DNA from 3 places in the Lachnoanaerobaculum sp. Marseille-Q4761 genome. Region 3 is predicted to be linked to each of the others. Evidence: predicted binding sites of a transcription regulator. Region 3 holds the regulator's gene; each other region holds the start of a gene.
The links. The regulator HrcA, encoded in region 3, represses chaperone genes, less so after heat shock. The targets are predictions, from matches to a motif close to TGTTAGCACTCNNNNNNNNNGAGTGCTAACA.

Region 1 (6,271 bases), 100 kb from region 3:
ATATCGCTGTCGATAATTTAACTTCGTTATTATCATATCCTTCATATTCTTTTTTCTGTTTTTGGAGCTCAGCTTCAATATGTTTTTCCATGCCTTTTTCTTCAGTTTCTCTATATATCTTTATGCTGACATATCTGTGTGCATCTGACTTATCCATGGCTTCCATATCATTTATATAATTTCTTTTGTCTTTACCGGTCTGTGTAGAATCCGTATCCGAGTATTCTTCCATACCTTCTATTTCTTCTCTGCCAATCACATACATATTATGTACTTTTCCGTTAAGTTTTATCTGAAACATTTTATTTACATATACATTTTTACTTACCTCTCCAATATATTTATCTGAGTATTCTGTATCAGAGTATTTTAAATCCTGATGTTCTAAATCCGAATTTTCTACATTTTTTAATTTATTTCTACAACCTGAAATAAGCAATAATATTACCGTAATAAACCCTATAATTACTAATTTTAGAATTCTTTTCATAAGCTCCTCCTCAATGTGCAAAACACAAACTCTAACAAAAGTTTTCTGTTGCTCAGATACACTTTAACAAAATTATAATCTTCATTAAACAAAAAATATATTATGCACAATAACGAAAATAATCTGTTATTTTTATGATATATTACAGTAATATCATTTTAAATACAGCTTATTGTATATTTTTTAGGATTTTGAATATAAAAAAGGCATACCTTGTTTCCAAAGTATGCCTATAGAAGCTTTTAATTATAAAGCCTTATATTACATCATTCCCATTCCGCCGCCTGCAGGCATTGCCGGAACATCCTCTTTAATATTTGCTACTGCCGACTCTGTTGTAAGCAGTGTAGATGCTACTGAATTAGCATTTTGAAGTGCAGATCTTGTAACCTTTGCAGGATCTAAGATGCCTGCCTTTACCATATCCACATACTCTTCTCTATAAGCGTCAAATCCGACACCCTCACTTGATTCTCTTACCTTATTTACAACAACGCTTCCTTCAAGTCCCGCATTCTCAACTATTCTGAAAAGCGGAGCCTCAAGTGCCTTAAGAATAATCTTTGCACCTGTTCTCTCATCACCTTCAAGAGTAGCTACAAGCTTTTCAACTTCCTTGCTTGCATGGATATAGGCAGAACCTCCACCTGAAATAACACCTTCCTCAACAGCCGCTCTGGTAGCATTGAGGGCATCTTCCATACGAAGTTTTGCTTCCTTCATCTCAGTTTCTGTAGCGGCACCTACTCTTATAACTGCAACACCGCCTGAAAGCTTTGCCAGTCTCTCCTGTAATTTCTCTTTATCAAACTCTGATGTAGTCTCTGAAAGCTGAGCTTTGATCTGAGCAACTCTCTTTTCAATATCAGCCTTTGAACCCTGTCCGTCTACAATAACGGTATTTTCTTTTTGAACCTTAACACTCTTTGCGCGTCCAAGACTTGCAAGTGTAGCATCCTTAAGATCAAGTCCAAGCTCATCACTTATAACTGTACCGCCTGTAAGAACAGCGATATCCTTTAACATATCTTTTCTTCTGTCACCATATCCCGGTGCCTTTACAGCTACAACATTGAATGTTCCTCTAAGCTTATTTACAATAAGTGTTGTAAGTGCTTCACCCTCAACATCCTCTGCTATAATAAAGAGCTTCTGTCCTGATTTAACAAGCTCCTCAAGTAATGGCAATATGTCCTGAATATTTGAGATTTTCTTATCTGTAATAAGGATATACGGATCATCCAGATTTGCTTCCATCTTCTCCATATCTGTACACATATATGCTGAGATATATCCTCTGTCAAACTGCATACCCTCTACAAGGTCAAGCTCCGTTTTCATTGTCTTTGACTCTTCGATAGTAATAACACCCTCATTGGTTACCTTCTCCATAGCATCGGCTACAAGGCTTCCAACCTCATCATCACTTGCAGAAATAGCTGCAACTCTTGCAATCTGCTCTTTTCCCTTTATAGGCTCGCTCATCTTTGCAATAGCTTCCACTGCAACATCTGTAGCCTTCTTCATTCCCTTACGAAGAACTATTGGATTGGCACCTGCCGCAAGGTTTTTCATTCCCTCATTTATCATTGCCTGTGCAAGAACTGTAGCTGTAGTTGTACCGTCACCTGCCACATCATTTGTCTTTGTAGCAACTTCCTTTACAAGCTGTGCACCCATATTTTCAAATGCATCCTCAAGCTCCACTTCCTTTGCGATGGTCACACCGTCATTTGTAATAAGCGGTGTACCGAATGATTTATCAAGTACAACATTTCTTCCCTTAGGTCCTAATGTAACTCTTACTGTATCAGCCAGCTTATTTACACCGGCTTCCAATGCTTTTCTGGCTTCAACGCCATATTTAATATCCTTAGCCATTTTTTTCTCCTTTAAAATTTATAAAAAATCGGATTATTCGATTACTGCCAAAATATCATTTTGCTTAACAACGATATACTCTACCTTATCAAGCTCAACCTCTGTACCGGCATACTTGGAATAAATAACCTTGTCCCCTACCTTAACCTGCATCTTTATTTCTTTTCCGTCTACAACGCCGCCCGGTCCTACTGCCACAACCTCAGCCTGTGAAGGCTTCTCCTTTGCCTGTCCCGGAAGCACAATACCTGATGCTGTTGTCTCTTCAGCAACCAATTGCTTTAAAACCACTCTGTCAAATAAAGGTACTAACTTCATTTTGTATTCCTCCTAAATATTTAAAAGTTTAACTATGTAATTTTATACCACCTTTTATTAGCAGTGTCAAGGTTTGAGTGCTAATATTCTTAATAAATTAAAAATCAGCCACAACTTTGACAGTTCCCGGCTGATTTTTTTTATTTCTTATTTAAAAAATTTATCGTATATTCCAAAAACAAATATAAATACAACTATAACCGGCAATATATAGGTAAGATAAAATCTCATCCGGTTTTTCATCTTAAGACCGTCACCCTTATTGCATTCTTTGAGATAGTTATCCCATCCCCAGCCATATCTGCTTACACAAAATAAGAGATATACCAAAGAACCGAGCGGCAATATTATATTACTTACAAGGAAATCCTCAAGATCAAGTATTGTTCCGCCAAAAGGCTTTAACCAATCAAATGCCCATACACTAAAACCAAATACACATGGTAATGAAAGTACTATTATTACTATCAAATTAAAAAGACTTACCTGTTTTCTTGACTTCTTTGTAAGATCCATACCGCATGAAACTATATTCTCAAATACCGCAAGCACTGTAGAGAATGCAGCAAATGACATAAATATAAAGAAAAAACTTCCCCAGAGCCTTCCAAGAGGCATCTTATTAAAGATATTCGGCAAAGTAATAAATATAAGTGCCGGACCTGAAGTCTGGTCTACACCATAGGTAAAGGTTGCAGGGAATATAATAAGTCCGGATACTATAGCTACAAAGGTATCCAGTATGACTATTGTTACAGACTCTCCAAGCATACTTCTGTCATTACTTATATAACTTCCGAATATAAGCATTGCACCTATTCCAAGGCTTAATGTAAAGAATGCCTGATTCATTGCACCTGTGATTACATTACCGATACCTGTTTCCTTTATTCTTCCTATATTGGGTATAAGATAGTATTTAAGTCCCTCTCCTGCTCCCTTTAAAAAGAATGAGTTTACAGCCAGTATAATCATTACTACAAGCAAGGTTACCATTACTATCTTTGTAATATTCTCTAATCCCGCCTCAAGCCCTCTTGATACTATAAACATACCTGTAACTACCACGACCACCATCCAAAAAATCATAATAGCAGGCTGTGAAAGCATTGTATTAAAGACATTCAATACTCCGTCCGAATCCAAACCTTCAAATTGTCCTGTTATTGTAAGGTAGAAGTAATGAAGCATCCATCCTGATACAGTGGTATAAAACATCATTAAAAGATAATTTCCTATAAGTGCCACTATTCCATGTATATGCCATTTACTTCCGGCGGGTTCCAGTCTTTGATATGCAAGTACCGGACTTTTTCTTGCAGCTCTACCTATTGAAAACTCCATTGTCATTATCGGCAATCCAAGCATAAATAAAAATACTAAATACAGCAGTACAAAAGCACCGCCGCCGCCTTTTCCTGTCATATACGGAAATTTCCATACATTACCTATACCTATTGCACATCCAGCTGAAATAAGAATAAACCCGAGCCTTGATTTTAACCTTTCTCTCTCCAAAATATCCTCCTACTATTTACATTCTTTATAAATCACTTGAAAACAGTCTTAAATTAAATGAAATCCGTAGGATTATATCATAATTTATAAAATAATTCTATCTTATACATTAACATACCTGTTGATTTAACGTATTTCATATTTTTAATATATTCCATATTGATGATAATAATATCAATATAAATAAATATATCGGAGTAAAGGATAATATAAACCAAAATATTCCATAACTTAATTTTCCTCTATTCATTGCTTTAAATCTTACTATATTGAATAAATAAAACGGCACTATAGCCATCATGTAACTAAAAATTATGTAAATCATATGACGACCATTATCTATAGGCGGTCTCTCAAATGGAAACCATGTCAATATTGCAATAAAAAACATATACGCAAAAATTATGTTGGCAATTATACTTACCGGAACAGACATAATTATTTTATATACAATAAAATCAAATATACTACTCTTCATCCAAACTGCCTCCTGTACAAAAAAATTTCTTCTTATATTTATTTTACCACAAAAAGGGTTCCGGGCTTAAAATTTTAATACAAATTTCATCTCTACTAAATAATCTTTAATTCAAAGTATTGACTCTGACATTGCGTCATAGTTTATACTTATCCTTGTTAGGAGGTTTTCAAATGTTTTTAATTAAAAAGGTTAGTGAAATAAGCGGTGTATCGGTGCGCACTTTACACCATTATGATGAAATAGGTTTGCTTTCACCTAAAAAAAATGAAAACGGGTACAGATATTATTCCGAGGATGATATGTCTTTTTTGCAAATGATATTGTTTTATAAATATCTGGGATTTCCTTTAAAACAGATAAAAGAATTATTAAAACAGGAAGATCCGGAAATACTCCATCATCTAAAGAAACAACTTGTTTTGATGCAGAAAGAAAAGCAAAAACTCTTAACACTTATTGATACATTGGAAAAGACGATCAAATCAAGAGAAAGGAAAATTACTATGTCAACAAAAGAAAAATTCAAAGGTTTTGCATATCAGGACAATGAAAAATATAAACAAAAAGCAATAGACCTTTATGGAAAGGAAGTTATTGAGAAAGCCGTTAAAAAGCAAAAAGGAAGAGAACAAGAAATTGCCGACGGTTTTAATAATATCTTTTTTGCAATATCGGATAATATGTCAAAGGGACTTAAGGCTACATCAAAAGAAAATACCGAACTGGCAAAAAAGCTTCATAAACATATTTGTGAATATTCTTTTGAATGTAGTGCGGATATATTTTCAAGCATAGGCTATGGATATGTTAAAAATCCGGAATTTAAAGATAATATGGACAAATTCGGAGAAGGTATGGCACAGTATCTGTGTGATGCAATTCAACAGTATGTAAAAGAGATTTAATTGATAAATCTTTTTAATATATTTTCACCTCTAAGTATCGTTTTATTGTACTTAGAGGTGAAAATCAAGTATTTTTATATGTTTAATTTATCTTTATATCCATTCTCATTTTAAGTTATTTCTATAATAGTCGAAAATATTCTGCAACAGCATATCCATATACAATAATACTTATCCTCAATCTTTAGAAATAATATCAACTATATTTATTGATTAAATATATTATTAAAGGGTATAATAAAGCATATAATTTTATGACAGATATTTTGATATGAAATTTATACATTGCTATATCGGCGGGTATTATATCATTTTAATCTGTTTTATTTTTGGGAGGAAATATGAATCAATATTTAGAGATTTCTTTTCAGGCAGTTGTATTATTTCCCTTTGTGGTAGCTATATTTACATTGCCCTATATCGCCTATAACTACCATAAATACGGCTCTGTACTGAGCTTAAAAGTCATACTTGTCTATTCTTTTATCTTTTATATCCTATGTATGTACTGCCTGGTAATACTTCCTCTTCCCTCACCGGAAAAGGCGGCTACACTTCACAGTCATAAAATGCAGCTGGAACCTTTTTTATTTGTAAAGGATATATTAAAAAGATCGCATATTATTAAAGACCAACCGAAGACATGGCTGACATTGGTTCTTAATAAAGCCTTTTTGG
Region 2 (6,271 bases), 430 kb from region 3:
CTATCATAGATGCCGGCCATATGCTTGACTGCACCTCTCCTACATGTGCCTTATTGAGAAGAAGCATACATAGTCTGCTCTGTCCGATACCTCCGCCTATTGTATATGGAAGTTCTCCGGCTAAAAGTGCCTTATGGAACGGTAGATTTTTTCTGTCAAGTGCATTTGCAATTTTTAGTTGTGCTTCCATAGCCGCCTCATCAACTCTTATTCCCATACTTGAAATCTCAACTGCACAGTTTAAATTTTCAAACCAGAAAAGAATATCTCCGTTTAATTCCCAGTCATCATAGTCAGGCGCTCTTCCGTCATGAGGTTTTCCGTCCCCAAGTGCCCCACCTATTTTTTCTATAAATACACATCCGTATTCTTTGGATATCAGACATTCTCTTTCCTTCGGTGTCTTATCAGGATATCTTAGTCTAAGCTCCTCGGAGGTAATAAAATAGATATCCTCAGGCAGATGATTTACAGCCTCCGGATATTTATACCATACCTCATGTTCCATATGCTTGATGACCTTAAATATGGTTCTTACAGTATCTTCAAGCACTTCAACGGTTCTGTCCTCTTTTCTTATTACTTTCTCCCAGTCCCATTGATCCACATAACATGAATGCAGGTTATCCAGTTCCTCATCTCTTCTGATGGCATTCATATTTGTATATAATCCCTCTCCCGGAGCAAAATTATACTCGCCAAGTGCCATTCTTTTCCACTTTGCAAGTGATTGAACCACCTCATACTCCTCATTCGGTACTCCCAGAATATCAAATGTCACAGGACGCTCCACTCCGCTCAGATTATCATTTAATCCGCTTGACTTTGATACAAATAAAGGCGCAGATACTCTCTCAAGATTCATTTCTTTTCCGAATTCTTTTTGAAATGTATCTCTGATATACTTTATTGCTTCCTGAGTTTGCCTTACACTTAAGACGGGATCATAATCCTTTGGTAAAATCAATGCCATAAATAACCTCCACAAATTATTTCTTTAAAAATTTATGATAGCACTAAGTATCATAATATACAAGATGATAGTGATACTTAATCATTCGCTTAATCGTTCATATATGGATGTGATATTTAATCTTTCGTGGTTCTTCCTCAATGTTTCACTCAGGTACTATACTTGAGATATTTAATTTTACAATCCTTGTAGCGTCTAACTCTTTGGTAAAATTTTTCCGGAATAAGTTCCTGAAATAAAAAGCTGAATAAAAAAGGGCTGCAGCAATAAGGAATTACTTAGCATATCCTTAAAGCTGCAGCCCCTTTCAGGCTTACTCAATTGCTATTGTCTTTGGCTGCTGTGGCAGGCTCTCTTTCTCCTTTGGTAAAGTGAGCTTTAAAATGCCGTTATTATATGAGCCCTTTATATCTTCTTCTGTAAGAGCCTCTCCTACAAAGAAGCTTCTCTGACAAGAACCGAATCTTCTCTCTCTGCGGATGTATCTATCCTTTTCATCTTTCTCGTCATTATTTTCTTCATGTTTTGCACTGATGGTCAGATAGCCGTTCTTTAAGCTTGCTGTGATATCTTCCTTATTAAATCCCGGAAGTTCCACAATGAGCTCATAATTGCCGTCCACTTCCTTCACATCCGTTTTCATGCTTGGAGCCTCAAACTTTCCAAAATCTCTGTTCCAAAAATCATTATTAAAAAAATCATCAAATAAATTATAATTTCTTCTAGGTAATAACATATCTATATCTCCTTATCTATAATACTTAGTTTACAAATAAAACTCTGAGATATAAAGCTCTGTAACGACCTTTGTTATCCATGTCTTATTTGTTATATATGTACTATAACACTACTTGTTAGCATTGTCAATAGTTGAGTGCTAATTTTTTGATAAAATCTTTTACAAAACTTCTTCTTAAACCTTGACATTCCACTTAGAATATCCTAAAATTATACTCGCGTTTAGATTGAACTGTCCGTGTCCAGGCTTCGATATAAACTTTTGAAAGTGTAACTTTCATACTATTAAAAAAGTTATTTATTTATTGGAGGTAAATGTGGCTAATATCAAATCCGCAAAGAAAAGAATTCAAGTTGCTTTAGTTAGAACAGAAAGAAATAAGGCTATCAGATCAAAAGTAAAAACTGCTATTAAGAAGGTTGACAGTGCTGTTGCAGCAAATGATAAGAAGCTTGCACAGGATAACCTTAAGGTTGCAATCGTTGAGATTACAAAGGCGGCATCTAAGGGTGTATATCACAAGAATAACGCTTCTCGTAAGGTTGCAAGACTTTCAAAGGCTGTTGATAGCATCAATGCATAAAATAAACTCCAATGACCGTCATCATTGGAGCTTTTTTATACCTGCTTGTTAAGAGCAGGTATTTTTTATCTGCTTATAATCATCTTACAAATCTTATTCCCCTGACCTGCGAACTTCTCTTCATACTCGGTCATTATATTTCCCTCTGACTCTTTTTCGGAATGAAAGTCAAAACTGCAATAGTTCAGTTTCCATTTTGAATCCTTTATTACTTCCAAAGAATACTCAAAAAGCCCCCTGTTATCGGTCTTAAACTCTATCACCCCATCTTTTTTTAATATAGTGTCATAGATATTTAAAAAGTCGGGTGAAGTCAATCTTCTGTTTGCATGTCTGTCCTTTGGCCATGGATCTGAGAAATTAAGAAAAATCTTATCCACTTCACAGACATCAAATATTTCTGCCAGCTTCCTTGCATCCGCACATAAAAACCTTAGATTATCTATCTCTTTTTCAGTCTCAATATTTCTTTTTCTCTGTATTGCCTTCATAAGTACACTTTCATACTTTTCTATACCTATAAAGTTTATATCCGGATTTTTTATTGCCATATTTCTTATAAACTGACCTTTTCCCATGCCTATCTCTATTTGCAAAGGTCTTTTTTCTTTAAATATATCCTGTATTTTCCCCTTCAGTTCTATGGCTTTATCCTCTCTTATACATTCCTTTGCATCAGAGATAAAGTCCTCACAGCCCTTTATATGTCTAAGTCTCATTCTTCCTACTCCCATTTCCTGTATAGCAATTTAGTATACAATATAAGCATTAAAAAAAGCAACAGGTAATTAGTCTGTTGCTTTAAAACCTTAAATTATAGTTGCATGATTTATCTCTTCAGGAATTATACCGTACAAATGCATTACTGCTCCTGTATTTCTCTTTTACCGAGTGTGATGCTTATGGTCTTTTCCACATAATCACCGTTTTCATCAAGTCTTTGTACTGTAAGGTCTATAGTTCTTCCACTCTCATAGTATGTAAGCATATTTTTAAGACTCTCCATGCTTCTTACACTTTGACCGTCAAACTTGATTATAATATCCTTTGCTTTTAAATCTGAAGATGCGGCTGCTCCGCCTTCTACCACCTTGTACACATATATACCCTGTGGCATATCATAAGCCTTAGCCATTTCCTCATCTATATCCTTACCCTGTATTCCAAGATAACCCTGATTTTCCTGTGCTACCACAGTTCTTGTTTCCTTGGTTGAAAGTTCGCCTATAAGCTCCTTTACCGCAGTAATCGGTATCGCATAGCCCATTCCTTCTACAGCGGTATCTGAATACTTTGCTGAGTTTATGCCTATAACCTCACCCTTCATATTAAGTAGTGCACCGCCTGAATTTCCGGGGTTGATGGCTGCATCTGTTTGTAACAGATTTCTTGAAGTACCACCCTCGGTTTTTATTTCTCTGTTTAATGCGGAGACATAACCGACCGTTACCGACTGTCCATATCCAAGGGCATTACCTATAGCCACTACTCCCTGACCTACTTTCACACTGTCAGAATCACCTATATTGGCAATACTTATCTTTGATAATGTATCTTCTGAAAGGTCTGATAACTTAATCGCTACTACAGCCACATCATTGTCACTGTCACCACCTTTTATAGAAGCAGCAGCCTTGGTTCCGTCTGTAAACTCCACTTCCAGACTGTTCGTATCTTCAATAACATGGTTATTGGTAACTACCAGCAGCTCCGTATCTGTTTTTCCGACTATGATTCCTGAACCGCTTGACTGTGCCTCATAGCTTTGCGGACCGAAGAAACTGTTCTGTGTCACCTCCGCTTTTCCGTAAATAGAAACTACAGAAGGCATTGCCTTATCTACAATGGTGGACACATCCATGCTTGAAAGATTGGTTGCAGGTGCAGCAGTCGTTTCACTGTCACTCTTGATATCACTTTGATTTCCTATAATGATATCATCCTTAGTTTCTACATTGCCTGCCAAATAGCTGTTTGCAACTGTATTTACACCTACCATCACACCGCCTGCCACAAGTCCGAATACCGCCGCACTTGCTACAAGCCCTACAGCTTTTCCTACTTTTGATTTTTTTCGCTCCTTACTCTTACCTTGGACTTTTTGAGGCTGTGCGGTAAGAGCCCTTGCTCGTACATCTTCTGACTGAGTTCCTCTATTAATCTCTCTATCACTTCCTTTATTGTATCCATCTGTATTTACCTCCCCGGCTGTATTTGTTGATATATTATCTGTTTTATTAAAAGCTGCATTTGATGATACCCCATCAGTTCTATCAAAACTCGCATTTATATTTGATGATGCACTATCTGATTTCCCAATATCCATACCTGTATTTGATACCTGATGCTCTGTTTTATCAAGACTTACGGCTGTATCTGATGAAAAATTATTTACATTTGATTCTATATCACCTGCTTTATCATAAACCGTATCCGATATATTTGTATGCCCTTCTGACCTTATATCCTGTGATTCATAGCTGCCTTCGCCCTCAAGTCTTCCTTCATTTCTTGCAATATTCTCTGCCGCCTTTGCAAGACTTTCAGTATGTTTTTTTATGATGCTGTCTATATCTCTTTGCTCATCCTCTGCATTAAGACTGTCAGCATTATTTTCCTTTATTGTATTCTCTTCTTTATTGTACTCATTTCTGCTGTTTATTTCATTTTCAAAATCATCTCTGTCAAATCCCATAATATTTCCTGTACGATACCGTACTCTCCTTTCATATATTTAAAAAGCATTGGTAGCTTTCCTCTATGGTTAGTAGTCTACCAATGCTTTGTGTCTTATTTGTGTATTTTTTGCGTTTAAAATATGTTTTTTAGTTTACGGATTTTTAAAATTACGCACAGAGTTCTTTTATGAAATCTGATATTTTTATTCAGGTCTTGCTTCTACGGTCTGTACATTTCCGCCTCCCGGTCCTATAACGGTCGGTGCGGGGGCAACAGTCTCCTCTTTTTTGGCAGCAGTTGACTCTTTTTCCGTAGGGGTAGGCATCGGCTCTACCGTGGACTCCTTTGTAGCCTTGTTTTCCTTACTTTCCTTGGTCTGTGCCTGAGTTGTAGGAGCCACTGTGGTCTCTCCCGGTCCGTTGGGTTTCTTTGTCTCCACCGGTGCGGCAGTCGTAGTCTCTCCCGGCCCGTCAGGCTTCTTTTTGGTATTTGGCTCAGTCTCCGTCGCTGATGTGCTCTTTTTTGTATGAGGCTCTGTCGGTGAAGTGATGATTTCAACATTTGATCCCTTGGAAGCCTGTGTGGTCTCTCCCGGTCCCACATTTACACTTGTTTTGGAAGTACTTGTGGATTTCTCTTTTTCGGATGTACCTTCATTTTCACTCTCATACGGCTGCAAACGATATTTATTTCCTGCACCGTCGGTGTAGTACTCACTGTCGGCATCCTTTTCCATCCACACAGTTTCACCGTTTTTATCCAATTGATAATATCTTCCGTTATTATCTATATAGATATCCACACTCTTTTTAGTCTCAGCCTCCGTGGTTGACTTTTTCTTGCTCTTGGTCTCGTCATCTTCATCGGATTTACTGTTGGACTTATAGCCTCCGCTTGCCTTCACACGCTTTACACTGTTTCCATCTTTATAAATTCCCGTATCGGATGAAATCCTGTCACTGTATGCCTTTACTTTTGCGGAAACCTCATAATCCTCATCTTTAAAAAGATATTTATGAAGCTCCAAAACATTGCTTTCAAGATTTACCGGAACCACAATAAATCCCTTGGTTCCAAGTGTCATATCATCCATCTCAAAAGGAAAACCGGCTGTATCTGCAAGCTTATATTTTTTGATATCATTTATCATATCAAGTCCGTCCTGCCAGGTAAGATTTGTAGCCACCATTGAAAGCATATTTCCAAGCAAATCATTAAGTGTTTTTAAATCCGCTTTTTTTGTTTTTTCAAAAGCAAGCTCTATAACTTTTCTCTGCCTTTCGGTTCTTTGATAGTC
Region 3 (6,271 bases):
TATTTGTAGTATTGATAGGAAGTACGGGAGTGGTCGAAGAGATTGCTCTGGGAAGAAGCACAGGCAAAGGACCTATAGGAGCTTTTGGAGCCGCTATGGCACATGCCGGAAAAAGCAGAAAGCTTGGTGAGGGTATAGGAATTATACCGACTCTCGGATCATTGGCTCTTGCTATAGGATATTCATGCGTTGTCGGCTGGATATTTAAATATCTTATAATGGCATTTACAGGTAAAGTATATGGCATGGGAACCGATATGGAAGCTATCGGGGGGACTTTTGGAGCTACAGCTTCAGCTTTCGGTAATAATATGTGGATTGTTATTGCTTTGATAGTAAGCTTTGCAATCATGGCATTCGGTGTAGCCGACGGTATTGAAAAAGCCAATAAGTTTATGATGCCTTTGCTATTTGTGATGATGATCGGCTTGGCAATATATATCGGAATACAGCCGGGAGCAGTCAACGGATATAAGTATATTTTCACTGTAAATCCTCAGGGATTAAAGGATATAAGACTTTGGATATTTGCTTTCGGACAGGCATTTTTCTCACTTTCTATTGCAGGAAACGGTACTGTAATCTACGGTTCTTATTTGAGTAAGAAAGAGGATATACCTTTCTCGGCAATGAATATCGCAATATTTGATACCTGTGCGGCGCTTTTGGCAGCTCTTGTTATTATACCGGCTATGGCTACATCAGGGGCGGAACTTAGCGAAGGCGGTCCGGGACTTATGTTCATCTATCTTGTAAATATTATGAATCAGATGCCCGGAGGTATGCTTGTAGGAATTATATTCTTTGTATGCGTTACATTTGCAGGACTCAGTTCTCTTGTAAATCTATATGAGGCACCTGTTGCCACATTGCAGCAGCAATTTAAACTAAACAGAATACAGTCTGTAGGAGTTATCGGAGTAGTAGGTGTGATCGTTGCCATATTGATACAGGGAATAGTAGGAAATTGGATGGATGCCGTATCTATCTATATTTGCCCGATAGGTGCCGTACTTGCATCTGTGATGTTGTTCTTTGTATTCGGCAAGGATTATACAATGGATGCTGTTAATACAGGAGCTAAAAAACCGAAAGGAGATATTTGGTTCTTCCTCGGTAAATATGTATATACGGGACTTGCATTGCTTGCACTTATAGCAGGTGCATTCTATGGAGGAATCGGTTGATAGGGCTATAATATGAGGGAAAAAGTATGAGCTTAAAAAACTCCCACACCGTATAAAGCGGTTGGGAGTTTTTTGGTATTTTACCAATTTATAAAAGTAATCAAAAAAATAAAAAAAGTTATTGACAAATATGCCTGTATGGAATATAGTAATTAATAGAGTTAGCACTCTATATAAATGAGTGCTAACAAATAAGAAGGGAGGGCAAATGGATTCAGAGGACAGGAAAGCGATTATTTTAAAAGCTATCATAAAAAATTATATGGAAACCGGGGAGCCGGTAGGTTCAAGAACTATTTCAAAGCTCCCTGAACTTAATTTAAGTTCCGCAACAATCAGAAATGAGATGAGTGATTTGGAGGAGATGGGCTATATTTTACAGCCGCATACTTCAGCGGGGCGTATTCCTTCAGATAAGGGCTACAGATTCTATGTAGATGAGATGCTTAGAGAAAAGGAGATAGAAACTGAAGAGTTTAAGGATCTGATGTTCAAAAAAGTGGACAGATTGGAAACTGTATTAAAGCAGCTTGCAAAGGTGATTGCAAGAGATACCAATTATGCCGCAATGATATCAGGTCCGACCATTCACTCAAATAAGGTAAAGTTTTTGCAGCTCTCAAAGATAGATAAAGTCAAGTTGCTTTTGGTAACCGTGGCTGAGGGAAATATTATCAATAATAAGATAATAGATATTGAGAGCGAAATATCCGAAGCCGAGCTTCTTAATCTGAACCTGCTTATAAATACTTCTTTAAACGGATTGACTGTGGAAGAAATAAACTTAAGCATTATGAATAAGCTGAGAACTGATGCAGGAGTTTATGGTGATATAGTGGATAAGGTTTTAAGAGAGGTGGCAGCAGTATTTGAAAGTGCTACTGACAATCTGGAGATATATACAAGCGGCACAACAAATATTTTTAAATATCCTGAGATTTCCGACAGGGAAAAAGCAAGTCAGCTTGTAAATGCCTTTGAGGAGAAGGATAAGCTAAAGGCGATACTGGCGGAAGTCAATGAGGATGATAAGGACGGTATCAGAGTATATATAGGAAATGAAGTACCGGTTTCAGATATGAGGGATCTTTCGGTAGTCACAGCCAATTATGAGATAGGCGAGGGACTTAGAGGTACTATCGGTATAGTGGGACCAAAGAGAATGGACTATGAAAAGGTATTAAAGACCATAAAGACGGTTATGGCATCGCTGGATGAGCAATTTAAAAATGATGAATAGAGGAGAGGGCTGTGAAGGAAAAGGATTTAAAAAGAAAACAAAAAGAAAATAAGGAAGTTTTAGAAAACGAAAAGGATAAAGATCCGGTAGTAGAGACTGAAACTTCTTTGGAGGAGGAAGCGGCAAAGGCGGCGGCTATGGAAGCTGAAGCCGGTGAGGATTTCAGTGATGAAAATCCTGAAGAAAAGCCTGATAAAAAAGACCTTGCCATTGCGGATTTGACAGACAGACTTAAAAGAAGTATGGCAGAGTTTGAAAATTTCAGAAAAAGAAATGAAAAAGAAAAAGCTACCATGTTTGATATGGGAGCAAGAAGTATGGCAGAAAAGCTTTTACCGGTGGTTGACAATTTTGAAAGAGCAATGCTTGCAGCACCGGCGGATGGAGAAGGCAAGGCTTTTGCAGAGGGAATAACAATGATTTACAATCAAATGACAAAGACTCTTGAAGATTTGGGAGTAAAGGCGATTGATTGTGTGGGCAAAGAATTTGATCCGAATTTCCACAATGCTGTAATGCATATAGAAGATGAAAATTTAGGTGAGAATGTAGTAGCCGAGGAACTTTTAAAGGGCTATATGTATAAGGACACTGTTCTTAGACACAGCATGGTAAAGGTTGCCAATTAAATTCGGGACTATATTTTGTTTTGTGAGAGCAAAGCAAAATATTTAATATAGATATTAAAATAATAAAGTATATAATTTGGAGGATAAAATAATGGGTAAGATTATTGGTATAGATTTAGGTACAACAAACAGCTGTGTAGCAGTTATGGAAGGTGGAAAGCCTGTAGTTATTCCAAACTCTGAGGGTTCAAGAACAACACCTTCAGTAGTGGCATTTACAAAAACAGGTGAGAGACTTATAGGTGAGCCTGCAAAGCGTCAGGCGGTTACAAACTCAGACAGAACAATCTCTTCAATAAAGAGACATATGGGTACAGATTATAAGGTGACCATAGATGGTAAATCTTATACACCACAGGAGATTTCAGCAATGATTCTTCAAAAGCTTAAGGCTGATGCTGAGAGTTATTTGGGTGAGAAAGTTACAGAGGCGGTTATCACAGTTCCTGCATATTTTAATGATGCACAGCGTCAGGCTACAAAGGATGCAGGTAAGATTGCAGGTCTTGATGTAAAGAGAATTATAAATGAGCCTACAGCTGCAGCTCTTGCATACGGTCTTGACAATGATGCCGAGCAAAAGATTATGGTATATGACCTTGGTGGCGGTACATTTGATGTTTCAATTATTGAGATCGGTGACGGTGTTATAGAGGTTTTGGCTACAAACGGTGATACACATCTGGGCGGTGATGACTTTGATAATAAGATTACAAATTGGCTTGTAAGTGAATTTAAGAATGCCGAGGGTGTTGACCTTTCTGCAGATAAGATGGCACTTCAAAGATTAAAGGAAGCGGCTGAGAAGGCTAAAAAAGAGCTTTCAACAGCAACAACCACAAATATCAATCTTCCTTTCATAACAGCTACAGCAGAGGGACCGAAGCATCTGGATATGACTCTTACAAGAGCTAAGTTTGATGAACTTACACTTGATCTTATTGAGAGGACTGCCGTTCCGGTACAGAATGCTCTTAAGGATGCTGGCATTACATCAAGTGAGCTTGGAAAAGTATTGCTTGTAGGCGGATCTACAAGAATGATCAATGCACAGGATAAGGTAAAATCTCTTACAGGTAAGGAGCCTTCAAAGAGCATCAACCCTGATGAGGGTGTTGCAATAGGTGCAGGTATTCAGGGAGGAAAGCTTTCAGGTGAAGCAGGTTCAGGAGATGTTTTGCTTCTGGATGTTACTCCGCTTTCACTTTCAATCGAGACGATGGGAGGTGTAGCTACAAGACTTATTGAAAGAAATACTACAATACCTACAAAGAAGAGTCAGATATTCTCTACAGCTGCAGACAATCAGGAAGCTGTTGATATCCATGTAGTACAGGGTGAGAGACAGTTTGCAAGAGATAATAAGACTTTAGGTCAGTTCAGACTTGACGGTATTTTACCTGCAAAAAGAGGTGTGCCACAGATTGAGGTTACATTTGATATAGATGCAAACGGTATTGTGAACGTATCTGCAAAGGATCTTGGAACAGGTAAGGAGCAGCATATTACAATTACCGCAGGTTCAAATATGTCTGAAAGTGATATTGATAAGGCTGTAAAGGAAGCCGCAGAGTTTGAAGCACAGGATAAGAAGAGAAAAGAAGGTATTGATGCGAGAAATGAAGCCGACTCAATAGTATTCCAGACAGAGAATGCACTAAAAGAAGTTGGTGACAATCTGGATGCAAATGATAAGGCGGCAGTTGAGGCTGATCTTACAACATTGAAAGAGGCTATAAACAGAGCACCTATCGATGCTATGACAGATGATCAGATAAATGATATTAAGGCAGGCAAGGAGAAGCTTATGGAGAGTGCTCAAAAGCTCTTTGCAAAGGTATATGAGCAGGCAGGTGCGGCTCAGAATGCAGGTGCGGCAGATGCCGACACAGCCGGAGCACAGGATGCCAAAACATCTTCAGATGATGATGTTATAGACGGTGATTTTAAAGAGGTATAATTAAGGAGAGCAACTGATGGCAGAGAGCAAAAGAGATTACTATGAAGTACTTGGCGTGGATAAAAACGCTGATGACTCTGCAATAAAAAAGGCATACAGAGCACTGGCAAAAAAATATCATCCGGATTCAAATCCTAATAATCCTGAGGCTGAAAAGAAGTTTAAGGAAGCTAGTGAAGCCTATTCGGTACTAAGCGATCCTGATAAAAGAAGACAGTATGACCAATTCGGTCATGCTGCCTTTGATGGTGGAGCCGGTGCCGGAGGCGGTGGATTTGGCGGCTTTGGTGGCTTCTCAGGTTTTGATTTTGGCGGTGATGATATATTTGGAGATCTCTTTGGAGGAATGTTTGGAGGCGGTGGAAGCAGAGCTGCCGGAAACGGTCCTATGAAAGGGGCAAATGTCAGAGCATCAGTGAGACTTACATTTGAAGAAGGCGTCTTTGGATGTAAGAAAGAAATCAAGGTAAACTTCAAGGAAGAATGTGCAACTTGCCATGGTACAGGAGCTAAGCCGGGTACTTCACCAACCACTTGTACAAAGTGTAACGGTAAGGGACAGATAAGGTATTCTCAGCAGACAATCTTTGGAACTATGCAGAATGTTAAAACCTGTCCGGACTGTAACGGTACGGGAAAGGTTGTCAAGGAAAAATGCCCTGAATGTCATGGGAAGGCATATATTCAAAAAAAGAAGAGCTTTGTTGTGGATATACCTGCCGGTATAGACAATGGTATGTCTATAAGAATGGCAGGAGGCGGAGAACCGGGGATAAACGGAGGCCCGAGAGGAGATTTGCTTGTAGAAGCGATAGTAAGCCCTCATCCTATTTTTAAACGCCAGGAAACAAATATTTATTCTACAGTACCTATAAGCTTTACAAAGGCGACTCTGGGAGGTGCTATAAGAGTAAAAACTGTGGACGGTGAAGTGGAATATGAGGTAAAGCCGGGTACTCAGACAGATACAAGGGTGAGACTAAAGGGCAAGGGTGTACCGTTCCTAAGAAACAAAAATACGAGGGGAGATCACTATATAACTTTGGTGGTATCCGTACCTACAAAGCTTACAAGGGAACAAAGGGAAGCTTTGGAAGCCTTTGATGCGGCAATGAACAAATAGTAATATATAAGTCACATAGTAAATAATATAATAGCGGTCATATATGAGTATGGCTGTACTGAAAGGTCACGAGTTTTTGACTCGTGGCTTTTTTTAGGTATTTGGCTGAAGATGTCTTTTTAATTTTAAACA

Region 1: J4O15_RS04230 (co-chaperone GroES) is a predicted target of HrcA. The motif match lies at 2,745-2,775, and genes of this name have one in related genera.
Region 2: J4O15_RS02705 (Hsp20/alpha crystallin family protein) is a predicted target of HrcA. The motif match lies at 1,826-1,856, and genes of this name have one in related genera.

What each region holds. Positions count from the first base shown of each region.
Region 1 covers NZ_JAGEKB010000001.1:909,093-915,363, reverse strand. The annotation lists gene J4O15_RS04240 (hypothetical protein) at 1-490, opposite strand, end outside; gene groL (chaperonin GroEL) at 752-2,371, opposite strand; gene J4O15_RS04230 (co-chaperone GroES) at 2,405-2,689, opposite strand; gene J4O15_RS04225 (sodium-dependent transporter) at 2,837-4,207, opposite strand; gene J4O15_RS04220 (hypothetical protein) at 4,344-4,685, opposite strand; gene J4O15_RS04215 (MerR family transcriptional regulator) at 4,859-5,593, shown strand; gene J4O15_RS04210 (VanZ family protein) at 5,935-6,271, shown strand, end outside.
Region 2 covers NZ_JAGEKB010000001.1:582,099-588,369, forward strand. The annotation lists gene asnA (aspartate--ammonia ligase) at 1-973, opposite strand, end outside; gene J4O15_RS02705 (Hsp20/alpha crystallin family protein) at 1,287-1,709, opposite strand; gene rpsT (30S ribosomal protein S20) at 2,029-2,295, shown strand; gene trmB (tRNA (guanosine(46)-N7)-methyltransferase TrmB) at 2,361-3,014, opposite strand; gene J4O15_RS02720 (S1C family serine protease) at 3,158-4,990, opposite strand; gene J4O15_RS02725 (LCP family glycopolymer transferase) at 5,177-6,271, opposite strand, start outside.
Region 3 covers NZ_JAGEKB010000001.1:1,012,630-1,018,900, forward strand. The annotation lists gene J4O15_RS04695 (sodium-dependent transporter) at 1-1,187, shown strand, start outside; gene hrcA (heat-inducible transcriptional repressor HrcA) at 1,396-2,427, shown strand; gene grpE (nucleotide exchange factor GrpE) at 2,439-3,056, shown strand; gene dnaK (molecular chaperone DnaK) at 3,148-5,016, shown strand; gene dnaJ (molecular chaperone DnaJ) at 5,033-6,139, shown strand.